DNA from 3 places in the Bacillus sp. YC2 genome. Region 3 is predicted to be linked to each of the others. Evidence: predicted binding sites of a transcription regulator. Region 3 holds the regulator's gene; each other region holds the start of a gene.
The links. The regulator LexA, encoded in region 3, represses DNA repair genes until DNA is damaged. The targets are predictions, from matches to a motif close to CGAACATATGTTCG.
Positions count from the first base shown of each region.

Region 1: the regulator LexA is predicted to act here: its motif matches at 1,910-1,923, upstream of recA (recombinase RecA).
Region 2: the regulator LexA is predicted to act here: its motif matches at 1,119-1,132, upstream of KY305_RS13710 (ImmA/IrrE family metallo-endopeptidase).

Region 1 is NZ_JAHXDO010000002.1:17,157-22,891, forward strand. It holds gene KY305_RS05065 (serine hydrolase domain-containing protein) at 1-617, opposite strand, end outside; gene recA (recombinase RecA) at 794-1,837, opposite strand; gene KY305_RS05075 (competence/damage-inducible protein A) at 2,009-3,259, opposite strand; gene pgsA (CDP-diacylglycerol--glycerol-3-phosphate 3-phosphatidyltransferase) at 3,278-3,859, opposite strand; partial or broken gene KY305_RS05085 (helix-turn-helix domain-containing protein) at 3,905-4,817, opposite strand; gene KY305_RS05090 (DUF3388 domain-containing protein) at 4,836-5,627, opposite strand.
Region 2 is NZ_JAHXDO010000008.1:42,965-48,699, reverse strand. It holds gene KY305_RS13725 (FaeA/PapI family transcriptional regulator) at 1-300, opposite strand, end outside; gene KY305_RS13720 (hypothetical protein) at 290-469, opposite strand; gene xre (HTH-type transcriptional regulator Xre) at 658-999, shown strand; gene KY305_RS13710 (ImmA/IrrE family metallo-endopeptidase) at 1,148-1,744, shown strand; gene KY305_RS13705 (poly-gamma-glutamate hydrolase family protein) at 1,783-2,391, opposite strand; gene KY305_RS13700 (N-acetylmuramoyl-L-alanine amidase) at 2,472-3,422, opposite strand; gene KY305_RS13695 (PhrA family phosphatase inhibitor) at 3,579-3,713, opposite strand; gene KY305_RS13690 (response regulator aspartate phosphatase) at 3,703-4,839, opposite strand; gene KY305_RS13685 (DinB family protein) at 5,057-5,521, shown strand; gene KY305_RS13680 (sulfite exporter TauE/SafE family protein) at 5,667-5,735, shown strand, end outside.
Region 3 is NZ_JAHXDO010000011.1:33,792-39,526, forward strand. It holds gene KY305_RS16070 (poly-gamma-glutamate hydrolase family protein) at 1-356, shown strand, start outside; gene KY305_RS16075 (hypothetical protein) at 466-612, shown strand; gene KY305_RS16080 (prohibitin family protein) at 599-1,429, shown strand; gene KY305_RS16085 (YndM family protein) at 1,460-1,909, opposite strand; gene KY305_RS16090 (spore coat protein) at 1,955-2,254, opposite strand; gene KY305_RS16095 (hypothetical protein) at 2,247-2,456, opposite strand; gene lexA (transcriptional repressor LexA) at 3,389-4,009, opposite strand; gene yneA (cell division suppressor protein YneA) at 4,166-4,477, shown strand; gene KY305_RS16110 (YneB family resolvase-like protein) at 4,493-5,143, shown strand; gene KY305_RS16115 (DUF896 domain-containing protein) at 5,212-5,445, shown strand; gene tkt (transketolase) at 5,614-5,735, shown strand, end outside.

The DNA.
Region 1 (5,735 bases), on a different contig from region 3:
CGGTATTCTATATCCTTTATTAAATCAATTGGAGAAATCGCCCCCTGCCCTTCAATGTGCCCGTTTATGCCGGACGTATGGTTGAGCAGGTTCTTCAGTTTGATGTTCGCCCCGTTAGGAAAATTCGGCAAATATGTACTGACGGGATCACTCGTTTGCAACAGCCCTTTTTCTTCAAGCTGCAAAATAGCAGTCGCAATTAATGCTTTTTGTGATGAACCGATATAATACGCTGTTTCCGGATTGTTTTCGATCTTTTGCTTACGGTCCGCATAACCGAAGCCTTTTTTCAACACAACGTTTCCATCTTTTACGATCATGGCTGTGCCGCTGAATCCGATCTGGTGTAAATAATTGCTGATCTTTTTATCGTTGTCGATGGATTTGGGTTTTTTCTCTTTTTGCTTCTTTTCTTTTTTCTGTTGATTCTGGTCTTTTGAAGAATCAGATTGAGCAGCGGGAGCGCTTTTGGCAGATTCTTCATCCCGATGATGGGCTGTAATGCTCCAGATCGTTATAAAAACAGTGACAAGCAGCAGAAAAAGAAACAGCCCTCCCGTTTTTATCAGCTTTTTCTTTCTTTTTTTATTTATTCTGGTGCGGCGGGGGCTTGTCATCTTTTTTCCTCCTCAGATATAATTTCAACTTTCGCTTTCGCCATGATTTTAGACGAATGAAGTGTGAAAAAAGTTGTAACATTCCAGATAAAAATTTCCGAAATAGCCAGTGTTTTTTGAAACACACAAAAAAAAGAGCGGAAATCGCTCATTCCGCTCTTTTTTTATATCGTTTTTTATTCTTCAAACTCAATCTCTTCCTGAACTTCTTCCGCTTTGTCCGTAACGCCGTTATTGTCCAAACCGTAATGTTCACGGATCTGTTCTTGAATCATCAGCATGATGTCTTTATTTTCTTTTAAGAACTGCTTGGCATTTTCACGTCCCTGCCCGAGGCGTTCTTCTTCATAAGAGTACCATGAGCCGCTTTTTTGCACGATATCAAGTTCAGTTCCAAGATCGATGATTTCTCCTTCTTTGGAGATTCCTTCACCATACATAATGTCGACCTCAGCCGTACGGAACGGAGGAGCGACTTTGTTTTTCACGACTTTAATTCTCGTTTTATTCCCCATTACGTCGTTGCCCTGCTTCAATTGCTCAGCCCGGCGCACTTCCAGACGCACAGAAGAGTAGAATTTCAGCGCACGTCCGCCCGGAGTCGTTTCCGGATTTCCGAACATAACGCCGACTTTTTCACGAATTTGGTTAATAAAGATTGCGATTGTTTTAGATTTATTGATGGCACCGGAAAGCTTACGGAGCGCTTGAGACATCAAACGGGCCTGCAAACCGACGTGGGAATCCCCCATATCTCCTTCGATTTCAGCTTTCGGAACAAGCGCCGCAACAGAGTCGACAACTACGATATCGACGGCTCCGCTTCGTACCAGCGCTTCGGCAATCTCAAGCGCCTGCTCTCCCGTATCAGGCTGAGAAAGCAGCAGCTCCTCAATATTTACACCGAGCTTTTGCGCGTAAACAGGGTCAAGGGCATGCTCAGCATCAATAAATGCGGCTTGTCCGCCTTTCTCCTGAACTTCAGCAATCGCATGAAGCGCTACAGTCGTTTTACCTGAGCTTTCAGGTCCGTATACTTCAATAATTCGTCCGCGCGGGTATCCGCCTATTCCGAGAGCGGTATCAAGTGCAAGGGAACCGCTCGGAACCGTTGAAATTCTTGTATCCGTCTTTTCCCCGAGTTTCATGATGGAACCTTTGCCGAATTGTTTTTCTATTTGCTTAAGAGCCATGTCTAAGGCTGCCTGACGATCACTCATTTATTTTTTTCCTCCTTTATCTTGCCACTACATATACTATACCTTGTTTGCTGGCATTTGCCAAGAAAAAAGCGAACGCATATTCGGATTTTTTCCGCGTTCGCTTTTTGATAAAACAGTATAATTTCACCTATAAAACTTGATTATGAAGGAGAAACTGCACTGAAAATATTATTTTTGCTCCAGCAGCTTTAAAATCAAATGGCAGCCGTATTTGACGGCGCGCTTTCTGATACCCGTTCTAGAGCCGGCGAAGTTAAATTCGTGCACCTCTTCTTTACCGGCCGCCGATATGCCGATAAAGACGTGTCCCGGAGAATGCCCCTCTTGCGGTTCCGGTCCGGCTGCTCCCGTAAAGCTGATGCCGATATCGCTTCCGGTCAGCTTTCTCACGCCGGCAGCAAGCTCTTTTGCACATTCCTTGCTGATCGCACCGCTGCCGCTCAGCGTCTCGTCTTTTACGCCAAGCACGTTTTGTTTCACGCTGTTAGAATAGCAAACCACGCCCCCTGCAAATATGTGAGAAGCGCCGCTTATATCAGTCAGCCACTCTGAAAACAGGCCGCCGGTAAAGCTTTCAGCAGCGGAAAGTTTGATTCCGTTTTCCCTGCATGCTTTTGAAAGCTCCTTCACCAGAGATGTATCATCATATCCGTAGAAAAATTCACCGACACGTTCTAAAATGACGGCTTCCGTTTCTTTCAAAAGCCGCTCTGTTTCTTTTTCGTCGGCATGTTTCGCCGTCAAACGGAGCGTGACCTCCCCGTCAGCGGCCAAAGGCGCAATCGTCGGGTTTGTCTGGGCGTCAATGATATCTTCTAAATCAGCCTCAAGCTGAGATTCGCCTATTCCGAAAAACCGCAAAACCGTTGATACAATTTTTTCATTTGAACCGAGCTTTTTAAGAAGCAGCGGCTTGGCTTCGTTTTCAAACATCGGGCGCAGCTCGCTCGGCGGTCCCGGCAGCAGCATATAAAGCCGCGAGTCATGCTCTGCGAGCATTCCCGGCGCCATGCCGAAATGATTCGCCAAAACCTCTGAACCTTCAATGACGAGCGCCTGTTTACGGTTATTGGGCGACATTGTCCGTTTCGTTTTCACGAAGTATTCCTCAATGGAGCGGAACGCCTCATCATTCAGTACGAGCGGCCGGCCCAATGTGTTTGCGATAGTTTCCTTTGTTAAATCATCTTTTGTCGGTCCGAGCCCGCCTGAAAAAATAATCAGGTCCGAACGCTCCTCGGCAATGCGGATCACCTGCTTAAGCCGCTCCGGATTGTCGCCGACGGCAGTGTGATAAAATACGTTTACGCCGATTTCGGCCAGTTCTTTGCTGATAAACTGCGCGTTTGTATTGGCGATCTGGCCGAGCAAAAGCTCTGAACCGACCGCAATAATTTCCGCTTTTTTGGCTATTTCCATCTTACAGTCCTTCTTTCGTTAGTTAGATGTTTTTAACGCTTCCCAGTTCTTCGCAAAATAATCCCAGCCTGAGACGACTGTAAAGAGCACGGCCACCCATAAAGCGATATCGCCGAATGGGAAGGAAACGAGCTCAAATGGAAGATTATGAAGTAAAAGGGCAGCAACAGCAATGATTTGAGCCCATGTTTTAATTTTCCCCAGCATATTGGCGGCAACGACTTCCCCCGTCCCTGCTAACACAAGCCTTAAGCCCGTCACGGCAAATTCGCGGCTGATAATGACAATAACCATCCACGCAGGTGCAAGGTCAAATTGCACAAGCGTAATTAATGCTGCCGAAACAAGCAGCTTGTCAGCCAGCGGATCTAAAAATTTCCCGAAATTTGTCACGAGGTTCAGTTTTCTGGCGTAGTATCCATCCACCCAGTCAGTCGTTGATGCGATAATGAACAAAATAGCTCCTGCAAGATGTGCAACCGGAATCGACTCTTCCCCGATATGAAGGCTGCCCCATTGAAAAGGAACAAGCATGATAATCATAAATACAGGAATTAAAGCGATTCTTGCCAGTGTGATTTTATTCGGTAAGTTAAACATAAAGCCCCTCCAATGTATGTACTCGGACGTGAAGAAAAAGTCATCTTATTGTGCAGATGACTTTTCCTCCTTTTTATTTTGTAATCTTGATTGTTTGCGCCATCACGTCATGTGGATTGAGTTCATATGAAAGAACCTCTCCGTTGATTTTAATTTTCAGGTTAGGGGCATAGCCCGTGCGTATTTCAACTTGCTTTTGATCGGTTATATCTTTTTTATAGGTTTCCCCTTTTTGCAGTGTTCCTTCTTTTAAGGAGCTGCCGTTATCATCACGAACACGGATCCATGCGCTGTCTGACGCAGTCAGCTCAAGCTCAAACTTATCCGCGCCGGAGACTTTATACGAAGTGGCTGAACCTTCCGTGCCGGCCGCTTTAATCACAGTCTTATTGCTGCTTTTTTCTTTATCTTTTTTATCAGATGCTTTTGTGTCCTTTTTGCTGTCTGTTTGAGATTCTCCGTTTTTATTGCCATCGTTTTTCAGCGCAGAATCTTTAGGAATCTCATATTTGCTCTCACTCTGCGTGGCAGCCTTATCGGCGTCGCTTTGTCCGGACTTGCTCATTCCGAACTGAATAATCGCATATACGATCGCGATGACGATAATGACACCAATGACGACAAGAATAGTCGGAAGCCATTCAACCGCTTTTGAAGCGGGCTTCGGCAGCTCCCTTTGCATGCCGAGACCGGAAATTTTTTCTGATACATCGTCATGATACGTGTTAGGGATGTCTTTTTTATATTCTTCAAATAATTGATCTGGATCAAGCCCTACAGCCTCAGCGTATTGCTTGATAAACGCCCGCACATAAAAATTGCCGGGGATGACGTCATAAGCGCCTTTTTCCAAAGCGGTTAAGTATCTTTTCTGAATTTTCGTCGCCGCTTGGAGGTCATCCAATGACATGCCTTTTTCCTCTCTGGCTTCTTTGAGCCGGATTGCTAATTCTGTCACAACAAACACCTTCCAATATTAAAAATCAAAGCTTGAAAAACCGGTCTGGTCAAACATTTGCGGCTCTTCTGCATGTTCATATGTAATCACTTCGTCAGGATCATTTCTGAGCTCGATAATATAATCGAAGTCATCCAGCGTGTACTCCGTATTTTGGATAAAAATATCGGGGTGCTCCACAACCTTTGTCGCAGGCAGCCTCATAATTTCACTGACGAGCTGAAGATGGCGCTCCGATCCCCGCCTTGTTGAGACGATACCGTCCAGGATAAATACGTTTTCCGTGCTGTATTCATCGGCAATGAGCTGGCTTCTGATCGTTTGCTTTAAAAGCGTTGATGATACAAAAAGCCATCTTTTGCTGGCGCATACGCTTGAAGCGACGATGGATTCCGTTTTTCCGACGCGCGGCATTCCACGGATTCCGATCAGTTTGTGTCCTTCTTTTTTAAACAGCTCAGCCATAAAATCGACCAAAAGGCCCAGCTCGTCCCTCTCAAAGCGGAAGGTTTTTTTATCGTCGGCATCCCGCTGGATGTATCTTCCGTGACGGACTGCGAGGCGGTCGCGAAGCCTCGGTTCTCTCAGCTTCGTTACTTTAATGGTTTCCATTGTTTTTAAAATTGATTCTAATCGTTTAATTTGATCTATATGGCGGCATCTGAGCAGCATTCCCCTTCTGGAAAGGTCGACGCCGTTAATGGTGACAATATTAATCGAAAGCATCCCGAGAAGAGATGAAATATCCCCGAGCAGGCCGGGGCGGTTCACTTGAATTTCATATTCAAAATACCATTCGAGCTTTGCCAAATGATATACCCCCTCCATTGTGGCAAATTTTTACCTTCCTTTATCATAAAGCATTTTTCTCTAATTAGAAAGAAGAATGTTGCTCTCCAGAGGAAAACATAAAAAAAG
Region 2 (5,735 bases), on a different contig from region 3:
CTTAACGGAGATCATCAATCCGTAAGGCGCCCGAACGACTTTGATATATTCATGCTTTTCCAAAAGATCAAGCCATCTTCTGACGGTTTTTTCACTGACGCCGAATACCTCGGCCATCTCTCTTGCTTTTACGGGCTTATGCCCAAGAACGATGCCCCAATTGACTCCATCGTGCTGCTGTTCCCTTGTCGTTGAGCTGATGAACCATAAAAACAGCCATACAGAAGAACCGATCTTGTCGTAATGTTCTGAATTTAACAATCCCGAATAGGTAAAAAACGGATAGCTGTTACCATTCATGCCGTGAATCTCCATTTTTCTTTAAGCTTACATACAACTCATACTGCATTCGGTTCTCAAATCGGAACACCGGAAGTCCGCAAGCGGTAAACGAAATTGAACCGCCTGCTTGCCCTAAAAACTGCTGATCAGCCAAATTGCGGCTGAAGCGGATGATAATCGGCTGCATATGATAACCTCCCGATACTTTTTTTATCACTTTTGATACATTTAGTATCTATCTGATTTCGATTATATACGATACATTTCGTATCATCAAGATATTTTTGATACTTTTTTTATCTTCTCTTTATTTTGATACGTTTTGTATCTATAATCAGAAGTAAATTAGGGTGTTGAAAAAGAGAGGTCATTCGGATGATAGGCGGCAGATTGAAGAGTCTCAGAGGAAAAAAAACACAGGAAGAGATCGCTAATCATATCGGTGTCTCACGGGCCAGATACTCTCATTATGAAAACGGCCGCTCAGAACCCGATTATGAAACGCTGCAAAAGCTGGCCGATTATTTCAAAGTGTCGACAGATTACTTGTTAACCGGAAAAGAAAAGCCTTCAGATGAAGATATGTTTTCAGATCCCGACTTGCAGATCGCGTATCGGGACATGCAGGATTTTTCCCCGGAAAGCAAACAGCAGGCGATTGAATTCATTAATTATTTAAAAGAAAAAGAGAAAAACCGCAAGCCGAAAAAGAAATAATTCACTCTTTTCGTTAAATAAAACGAAAAATAAGCCGATATAAAGGCTGCATGTTTATTTTTAAAAGAAAAGGGAAATGATTCAAAGTCCGATAAGGGCTTTTCTTTCTCACTCAAAAAGGAACATACGTTCGAAAGGGTGTATTCAATTGGGCGATTTTTTAACACATCTGGAGGAATACGTAAAAAACTTATATTGCAGCTTGGGAATGACCGCCCCTCTTCATATTAATATGCAGACCATTGCGAGGGAACTTGATATTTGGATTCACTTTGAGGATACCCCCAGCATGATGCTGAAGCGTGACGGCATGTACAGCATTGTCCTTAATCAAAGAAAGTCGCCTGAAGAACAGTGGGAAGATTTTGCGCATGAGCTGTGCCACGCGCTGAAGCATACCGGAAACCATTTTCACATGAATAAGCTGTTCAGAGAGCTTCAGGAATTTCAAGCCAATCAATTTATGTACCACTTCTGTGTGCCGACCTTTATGCTGTTAAATATGGAGCTTCCCCAGTGGAGAAGCCATGCCGTCACTTTAATCGCAGCTGCCTTCCGCGTGACAAAATCATTTGCAGAAAAAAGGCTGGAGCTTTTTGAACGGCGTAAAGCAGGTATTCAATTTCAGAAGCAGCTGGCCTATCATCTGTCAGGAAAACGAAAAACAGGCGGATATCAGCCGGCGGAACACCGCCTGGCTGCCGCCGAACGCAAAGAAGCTTACAGCTTCAGCAGCTGCGAATAAAAAACGCCGGGCACCCAGCCCGGCGACAGATCCTGCAATCAATCTTCACAGTAAAACACACGTTTTACTGCTTCCACATAACGAAAAAAACAACCATTTTTAGAAAACCGCCGCCCGCCGAATGTAAAATGATCGAAAAATGCCCGGCGCTGGGCAGTGCTCAATTCAAGCTGTATGCCCAATGCTTTTTTGCTTTGATTTACGATATTGGCCGGGTGCGCCCCTTTAAACCTTCCGCTTTCAGCCGCAAGTTCGGCGCTGAATCCCGCCTCACGGAGACTTTCAACAATGGCTTTCGCACCGGCAATATTTGAACCGCCGGCAATCGTGTGCCTTTTTGTTATATCCCGATAGCCGTGAAACGCCAAAGCAGCGTCATGCTGCTTAACCATTCTAAGCGCAATCGGCTCATCAAATCGGGTGCTTGTCAGGTGCAGAAAATGATTATTGCGTTTTTTCATGCCCTCAAATAAATAGATGGAGCAGCGGTCTGAAAAAGCGTGCACGAGCTCGCTTACACCAGGTTCAATTCCTCCCCCATGAGGACTGAAAACGATACGGTCTGCCTCTTGTTTTTCCCGACACACGATGCGGTATTCCGATTCCGCCGCCTGTAACGCATGAAAATGATGATACATATCGTTCATATTCAAGTGCTCTCCTTTACATATCAGCACCAGTTTACGCTACACCGGACAAAATGAAAATAGTTTTCTTTTGCCTTTGGTTAAGAGAGCTTTGCTTCCAATTTTGCTTTTGTCTTCGACCCGTATATTCCGTCAGCTGATAAGCCGGTCACAGATTGGAACCGTTTGACAGCATTTGCCGTTTTCGCTCCGTATACACCGTCCGCTCCATGATTTTTGGCGCCTTTGTCAGGATAAAAATAAAGCGAAGAGAGCGCCTCTTGCACTTGGAGAACCGCGCTGCCTTTCGTCAGAGGGCTTGTCACCTTAAGAATGCCCGTCGGGAGCTTCCAGTGACCCGTTTGGACGGCAGATGAAGCCGCAGAACCAAGCTTGATTGCTTGGCCGATCTTAATCAGATCAGGATTTTGAATATGGTTTATACTTTGCAGCGTCTTCAAGCTGACGCCGGTGCTTTGGGCTATTCCAGAAAGCGTATCGCCTTTTTTGACGTAATAAACGGAGTCCTTATGCACAGACGAGACCGTTTTTATATCGGCACCCCCGTTTACTTTTTTTTCAATCGCAGCCTTCACTTCATCCCAGCGGCCCTCGGACAAAATACGGTGCGGGCAATATTTTCCGTTCCAGTCCTGGTGTTTTCTGATCCGATCAATCCCCCAGCCGCGCTCCTTCAGCAGCTGTGCGATAAATGTAATCGCCAGCTCCTCTGCGGCTCTGTACCGTGTACCGCCTGACTTGCTGTAGCAGATTTCTACAGCAATTGACTTCCGGTTGCCCGTACCGTTTGTGCCGTCTCCCGAGTGCCAGGCATTTCGGTCCAGAGGCACTCCTTGAATCACTTCTTTGTCGTCAACAGCAAAATGATAGCTTGTTGATTCACTGTTGCCGGTCATATAGCTGATTTCATTAGCGGCCGATGCGTCATTTGCCGTGTTATGAATGGTAATATACTCCGGCGTCATCGGATTCGGGCACTTTAATGCGTATTTATCCGCAGATACGAGCCGTTTTTTTACTGCAATACTCACTCTTCATCTCTCCTTATGCCTTTTTCACTGATAGGTGGCATTCGTAGGACGATTGTCCGAGCAGAAAGGCCTTGATATTTGGATATAAATACCGCAATGGGAAGAAGAAGAGCGGAAACTAAATAAGACCCTTCCGAAGAAGGGTCTTCACATATTTTATGTTTGGTTCCGTGCGGCAATGTGGAATGTGCCCTCCGTTTGATCCGCTGAATGGCTTTCATAGCTGATCACCTGAGTAAAGCTGAACCCGACAGCAACAAGCATCAATCCTGACAACAATTTAGATTTCATAGAGACAATCTCCTCTCTGGATTTGTTTTTGGGCGTGCACCATTTTCTCATAAAACGTGAGCGCTTTTTCAGGCTGTCCATGTTCCATGTAGAATTTGGCAGCATCATGCGCCAGTTCTTCTACATACGGATACAGCATGTGTTCTTCCAGAAAATCAAACGTGTGCTTGACGGATGCGTTATCCATTTTCTTTCCGTATAACGCATGTAAAAATTGAAACAGCTCTACAAACAATTCATCATTGTACTCGCGGGCAATGTCCAGTCCCAGGCGGTATTGCTTCTCTGCTTCTGCAGTTGTGTTTTGTTTATAAAGAACCTGTGTTAATGAGTAAATAGAATGCGGAAGATTATCGAACTTTTCTGACTTGCAAATGGAAACGGATGTCTCAAAATATTCGGCTGCTTTAGAGAGGTCTCCCATTTTTTCGTAACAGTTTCCGAGATTATATAAGGCTGAACTGATAAGACGGGGATTGCCTTCTTTTTTTGCAAGATCTAAAGCCAGTTCTAAGTGGGGCAATGCTCTTTCTGGATACTGCATGTCATCATAATTCCCTGCAATAACGAATTCACATTGGATTCTGCGGACGTTGTACGTTTCATACGATTGGTACGTTTCAAGCGCTTGAACGGCGTAACTCATGGAGACGTAGGTTTGTTTCAGATTGTAAAATATCTCGGCCATTTTAAAAGCAAACTCAGCTTTTTCGATGTCGTCAGAGACGAGGGCAAGGTTTTTTTCAGCCCGTTTGTAATACATCATGGCGTTTAAGAACATTTTTTGTTTGAATTCATACATTCCTCGAAAAAAATTAAAATAGTAATCAAGCAATCCTGTCAGCTTGTACTGATTGCCTTCAATGTCTTCCAATAATTCTGAAAACTCAGGCTGAGAAGGGTCCTCTTTTAAGGGCTTGATGTAATCCAGCATAACACGGTGTCTGAATTCCATTAATGAATAATACAGCAATAAATCCTGGTCTTCTTCCATATCCTCAATTTCTCTCTCTACTTCACGTTTGACGCGTTCCGCTTCAAGCACGTGAAACTGTCGGATATGGGTGTACCATTCATTAATTTTGAGCCCGACAAAAGAGGACGGAATAGTCTGCTTCATCCTCAATTAATCCCCCCTTTTGGAATGACCGAGATATGTCATATTTTATCATATTTGCAAGAAAAAGAAGAACGCAAAAAGACCGCAATTGTCGAATTTCGGCTAACCGCAAAGATTCAGCCGCTGTTTTTCCTGCTGAGCCGGGGCATTTTGCTTGTTTCTTACCTCCCAATTGATATAGCATGTCAGTACAGCATTTATCTTTTTAAATGGAGGAAAACACATGACAACTCAAAATCAACTGGTCAGCCACTTTTTATCACATCGAAACGTGACGATTGAATTGGCGGAAAAAATCAGCCGGGAGCATTACGATTACAAACCTGCAGAGACATCAATGTCTGCTGAAGAACTTGTGAAACACATTTTTTCTTCATTCCTCATGTTCGCAACAATCATTAAAGAAGGAAATGGATCAGCGCTCCAAAACATGCCTAAGGAAGAAGAAACAGATCTCATAAAACTGGCGAAAACGCACACAGAAAAAACGGCAAACATTTTGTCAGAGCTGACTGATGAGCAGCTGAACCGCGAAATTGACCTGACCGCTTCTTTCGGCAGATATGTAACTGGAGCCGCTCTCCTTCAGCTTGCCATGGAGCATGAGATTCATCATAAAGGGAATTTGTTTGTATATGTCAGAGAAATGGGCCATACGGACCTTCCGTTTTACCAGCAAAAATCATAACCTGATTATCCGCCAAACCAGCCATATTATGCTGGGCCGGCGGATTTTTTTTATTCATTAAAAAATTCTAAAAATTAAATTGATTATAGCCTCCGAATCATATATAATCTGATAAAAATAGTCGGATTATTCAGGAGGCTTTCAGATGAGTGTAAGCATTTTATTCATGGGTTTCATTGTCGGAACGCTGGTCGGATTGACGGGTGTCGGGGGA
Region 3 (5,735 bases):
AGATGGTGAAAGAGCATACAAGCGTCATTTCATTACATGGTTATGGGAGCGATGATAAAAAAATAGAAATTGGCGGTACAGACAGAAAACGGGCCGAACAACTGGTTGATGTTCTTAAGCTGCACGGATTTCCGGCGGTTTTGCTGAGCCCGACTGATAAATACGCCGGTGTCAGTCCGAACAATCTGGCGAATCAATCCGTATCGGGACTTAGTATTCAAATGGAAATGAGTACGGGCTTCAGAAAATCTTTATTCGGGACATTTACATTAAAAAGCAGGATGTTCACCCAAAACGAAACATTTTATCAATTTACAGAAACAATATCTGATTTCATTAATAACAATTACAAATAAGCTCTTCACAATTTGCTGATGGGGCTTTTTCTTTTGAAAATCATGAAACTTTAAGTTCTTAAGATCGTATACATAAGAGAGAACATGATAACGGAAAAGAGGTGTGCGAATGAAGGTCATTATCGGTTCTATTATTCTTCTTGTCATTATCGGATTCGGCTTATGGCTGATGCTGAGTCCTATCTTTAAGCAGGTTGGAAGCGGAGCAAAAAAATTCAAAAAGTCGTGGGAGGAAGATCAGCATGAGCGAAAATAAGCGGAAAAGCACAAAAAAAATAATCGGCGGTGTAATTATAGGCGCAGCGCTTTTGATTGCAGGCGTCACAGCGTCATTATTCATTGAAAAAATACCAAACGGCTATGTCGGAGTCGTCTACTCACCGAATGGCGGAGTAAAATCAGATACTTTAGACCAAGGCTGGCATCTGGTCGGATTATTTAATAAAGTAACGGAATATCCGGTGCGTATGCAAACGGTAAATAATGAAAATATAAAAGTAGCAACCTCTGACGGAAAAAATATTGAAATGGACATTGCTTATAACTATGTCGTGCAGCCTGACAAAGTTGTTGATTTGTTTAATAAATTCGGCGCAGTTGACGTTGAAACGATTGAAAATACATATTTAAAAACAAGACTGTGGGATGCGGCAAGAAAATCAATCAGCAAATACTCCGTCATTGATACATACGGACAAAAATCCGCAGAAGCTGCTGCGGACGTTCAAAAAACCTTTGCAGATGATATGAAGAGCCTCGGGTTTTTAATTGATGACTTAACACTCGGTGTACCTAAGCCGGATAAAGCGACGCAGGAGGCAATTGATGCCAGGGTGAAATCGTCTCAGGAGCTTGAACGCACCCAAACTGAGATTAAAATAGCGGAAGCAGAGGCGAAAAAGAAAAAAATTGAGGCGGAAGGAATCGCTGATTATAACGAAATCATAAAGAAATCAATGTCTGATGAAATGATCAAATATAAATGGATTGAAAAATGGGACGGAAAAACTCCAAAAGCGACAGGCACAGATTCATTACTGCAGCTGCCGTTAGATGACCAAGAGAAAAAATAAAAGGAAAAAAGGAGGCGAAGACCTCCTTTTTTATGTTTTTTCTTTATGATCATTTTCCGGCATTATTTCTTCAGAAGCCTCCGTTTGATAGCGTAACAAAGGGCTTTCTGTCTCTTTTGTGTCTTGGTAATCTTCCGGAAGCACATAATGGCTTAAATACCGATGAAAAAAAGCTTCAAAGACAGAGATGCAAAGCGCAGAAATAACTGATGCCGCGGCCGGAGACACGCCGTAGCTGCTTACGTTCATGAGAAAAATCCACAATATAATAAATGAAATGCCGAAATCGGCGATAACTGAGGTGAAATTGTTTGTTCTCGGAAGAACCATGCAATCACCGGCAAAATAAGTGATTAAACTTAAGAGCAATGTAATAAACAGTACGTTTAAAAAGGATACTTGGTACATACGGTCCAAAATTACATACAGCAATGCTAGAGTGAATGTCGTTTTAGAGGCGAAAGCAATCAAGTGTTTCATTTAAACCACCTTCGTTATGAGGTTTCGGCTGAAATGCCGATTCGTTTACATTTGCGGCAAGTCTTTTGCGGTTTCCGCCGCCTGCATATCAAGGCCGATTTGCCGTGTTATATCGTATGACTGATAAAAACCTTTTTCAGTCATATAATTGTAAATCTGCTCATGCGTATCAATGGCATCATGTAAATACTGCTGGAGCGTTTCCCGCACTTCAGGAGTAGCAGATTCGGTTATGGCAGCTGCAATGTTTCTGACGGCAGCCTTTGCCGTGATTAAAAAATCGGTCGCAATCACTTGTTCAGTCATGCTGCCCATACCGACAAGTTTCTGAAAAAACTCATTCAAGCGTCTCACCTCTTCCGGCCAATAAATGCTTCAGCTGATCAATCTGTGTTCTTGTGTTCGCAGCATCCTGTTCTAATATCGCTTTTAAAGCATCATCCTGAACAAGCCCGGTCATCGTGGACGATTTTGTCAGGCAAAGATTTTTAAAAACAAGCAGTTCGTGAAGCTCTAATGTCTCATGAAGCCCATTCAAAATCTTCATCCCTTTCGTTTAGCACTATTAAAACGTATTGTAAGCAAAACTGAATGGTTTAAACTGGTATTTTGTGGGCGGATGGTGTATTTTTTGTAAAATGTGAATAGACCTGATAAAAACCGAAAGTTAAAATACGTAAAAAAGGGGGGGCATTGAAAAAAATATGGATAGTAATTGCTGTTTTTTTGTCTTTTTTGCGGAATACAGTCTGTTAGTGCCGCTACAACTGACTTTGAATTGAAAACGAGTTTTACATTGGATGGAGATGCTAAGGAGTTTTACATTGGATGGAGATGCTAAGGAGTTTTATATTGATGACCCCGGGACTGTTACAGCTGACGATTATTTTTTAGGATACAAGTTCACAATTTTGAATAGCTCTTCATGCGGGTTAAATACGAAGCGAACGAAATTTTTATACATTAAGTGCTAAAATCTTCAGCGGCAGCTGGTTAAACCTCAGTGCTGAGGATAAAAAATGATTGATCCATACCATAAATACAGAATATTAATCGAAAGCGCTTCAAACCTTTGTGAACCAGCACATATAAAAGGATTTTACGGCGCGGGATATTATCATTTTGATTAAAAAAACGAACTCCGCTGTTTGTAAACAATGCTTCGGTGATTAGATACTTATTGTACTATGTACTAAATTTTCATATTTAAAAATATTCGCCGCTCAATAAAAACTGCATAAAACATTGATGATTCCCCCGATCAAATCAATAAAGACTGCACCTCGGTAAAAAAGTTTCCTTCAAGAAACATTATTAGTTGATTTCAAAACCAAAATGTTGGATAATAAGGATGTAAGCATGATGTAAGTTTTTCCTCCTTAGCAGGTTCGTTTCCAAGCCAGGACGAACCTGTTTTTTATACAATGAAAAACCCCTTTTCAAAAAAGGGGTTTTTAAAATAATGTAAGTTTAATAGAATCAATGAACGGTTCTGAATACGCCGATGACTTTTCCGAGAATACTTACATTTTGCAGGATAATCGGTTCCATCGTCGGATTTTCCGGCTGCAGACGCACGTAATTCTCTTCTTTATAGAAGCGCTTGACCGTCGCTTCATCATCTTCAGTCATAGCCACGACGATTTCTCCGTTATTCGCCGTATTTTGCTGTTTGACAATGACGTAGTCTTTGTCAAAAATGCCGGCGTCAATCATACTTTCACCCATAATTTCTAACATAAACACATGTTCACCCGGGGGAACCATGCGATCCGGAAGAGGGAAATATTCGTCGATATTTTCAACGGCCGTAATCGGCATTCCAGCTGTTACTTTTCCGATAACGGGAACGTTTACGACCTGGCTTTTCGGTATTTGAACTTCTTCTTCATCCAATACCTCTATCGCCCTCGGTTTAGTAGGATCCCGTCTGATCAGACCTTTTGTCTCCAACCGCGCCAAATGCCCATGGACGGTTGAACTGGAGGCCAGTCCTACAGCTTCTCCAATCTCTCTTACAGAAGGCGGATACCCTTTAGTTTTGACTTCTTCTTTAATAAATCGCAGGATATCAAGTTGCCTTTTTGATAGCTTCGTCATTTTTCGCACCTCAAAACGTCGATTTTAAGTAGATTATAGCATGATTTTCCTGACAGTACAAACATAGGTTCGAAAAAAACGATTGACAGAAACGTTTGTTCGTATATACTGAGTGATATGAAAAGCGAACAAACATTCTTATTGGAGGTTGTTTTGATGGCTAAAGAATCTATCATATTTGTCGGTCTGTTCACTGCGATTTTAGGCGCTGCTATTTTACTTGTCTCTTGTGCGGGCAGCGATCAAGGGCTTGGCCAGTATGTTAAAATAAAAGTTCAGGACGGCGATACACTGTGGTCACTTGCAGATCATGTGGCTGAGAAGAAAAAGATCGATAAAGAGGATTTCATTGAATGGGTGACGGAGAATAACCATCTCCAAACCGCTGATATAAAACCGGGAGACGAGCTGATTCTTCCTTTGAAGAAGGAGCATCCGGCCGCGTATCAGCTGGCAATCGTCAAATAGAGAGGACAGAGAGAAATGAAGGCGCTCATTTATGCCCGTGTAAGCACAAACAAAGAACAGCAGCAAACGTCTTTAAAAAGACAAGAAGAGGAGCTTAGTGAGATCGCAGCAGCAAACGGCATGGAAGTCGTAAAAGTCATTTCTGAAAAAGCCAGCGGTTATGAAATGGACCGTGACGGGGTATTTGAAATGCTTGATGAAATTAAAAAATCAGACATTGATGCGATATTGGTGCAGGACGAAACAAGGCTCGGCAGGGGAAATGCCAAAATCGCGCTTTTGCACTGTATCTATAGGGAAAGCGTAAAAATTTATACGACAGCCCATAAAGGAGAACTTGAACTTTCAGAAGCCGATTCGATGGTGCTTGAAATAGTCAGTATTGTTGAGGAATATCAAAGAAAGATTCATAATATGAAAATCAGGCGCGGTATGAAAAGAGCGGTCAAAAACGGCTATAAACCTGAGCGGAACTTAAAAAACAGACATGAAAACAGCGGGAAAGATAAGATAGAGGTCCCTATTTCAGAAATTGTCCGGCTCAGAGCCAATAAGCTCACCTTTGCAGAGATCGCAGCCACCTTAAGAGGTTTCGGCTATGATGTGTCAAAAGCCACGGTTCACCGGCGCTTTCAGGAATATACACAGGACAAAGAGGACAGCTGACGTGCATCAGTTGTAAAACACACCATGATTTAGTAGTATATAATCAACACGCACCAAAGGAGCTTATTATGATTTCTAAAGAAAAAATTGCGAGAATTAACGAACTGGCTCAAAAAGCAAAGGCAAACACGATAACAGATGAGGAAAAAGCGGAACAGCAAAAGCTGCGCCAAGAGTATCTGAAAGGCTTCCGCTCTTCAATGAAAAATACATTAAAAAGCGTAAAAATCATTGATCCGGAAGGCAATGACGTCACTCCAGAAAAATTAAAAAGAGAACAACAAAATAATAAACTTCATTAAAAAAGAAAGAATACGGCAATATCGTATTCTTTTTTCGTATATACTAATACCAAACCTTGCTTTACGACAAAATTCAACAAGTTTATCTCAAATTTAAGCTGAAAGAGTTGAGAAAAAGTCGGCATCGCTTTATGATGAAAGGGTACAACAATAAGGAAGGGGATTATGATGGATACAATTGAAAAGAAATCAGTTGCCACCATACGTACACTATCTATAGACGCTATTGAAAAAGCAAATTCCGGACATCCGGGCATGCCGATGGGGGCTGCGCCGATGGCTTACACATT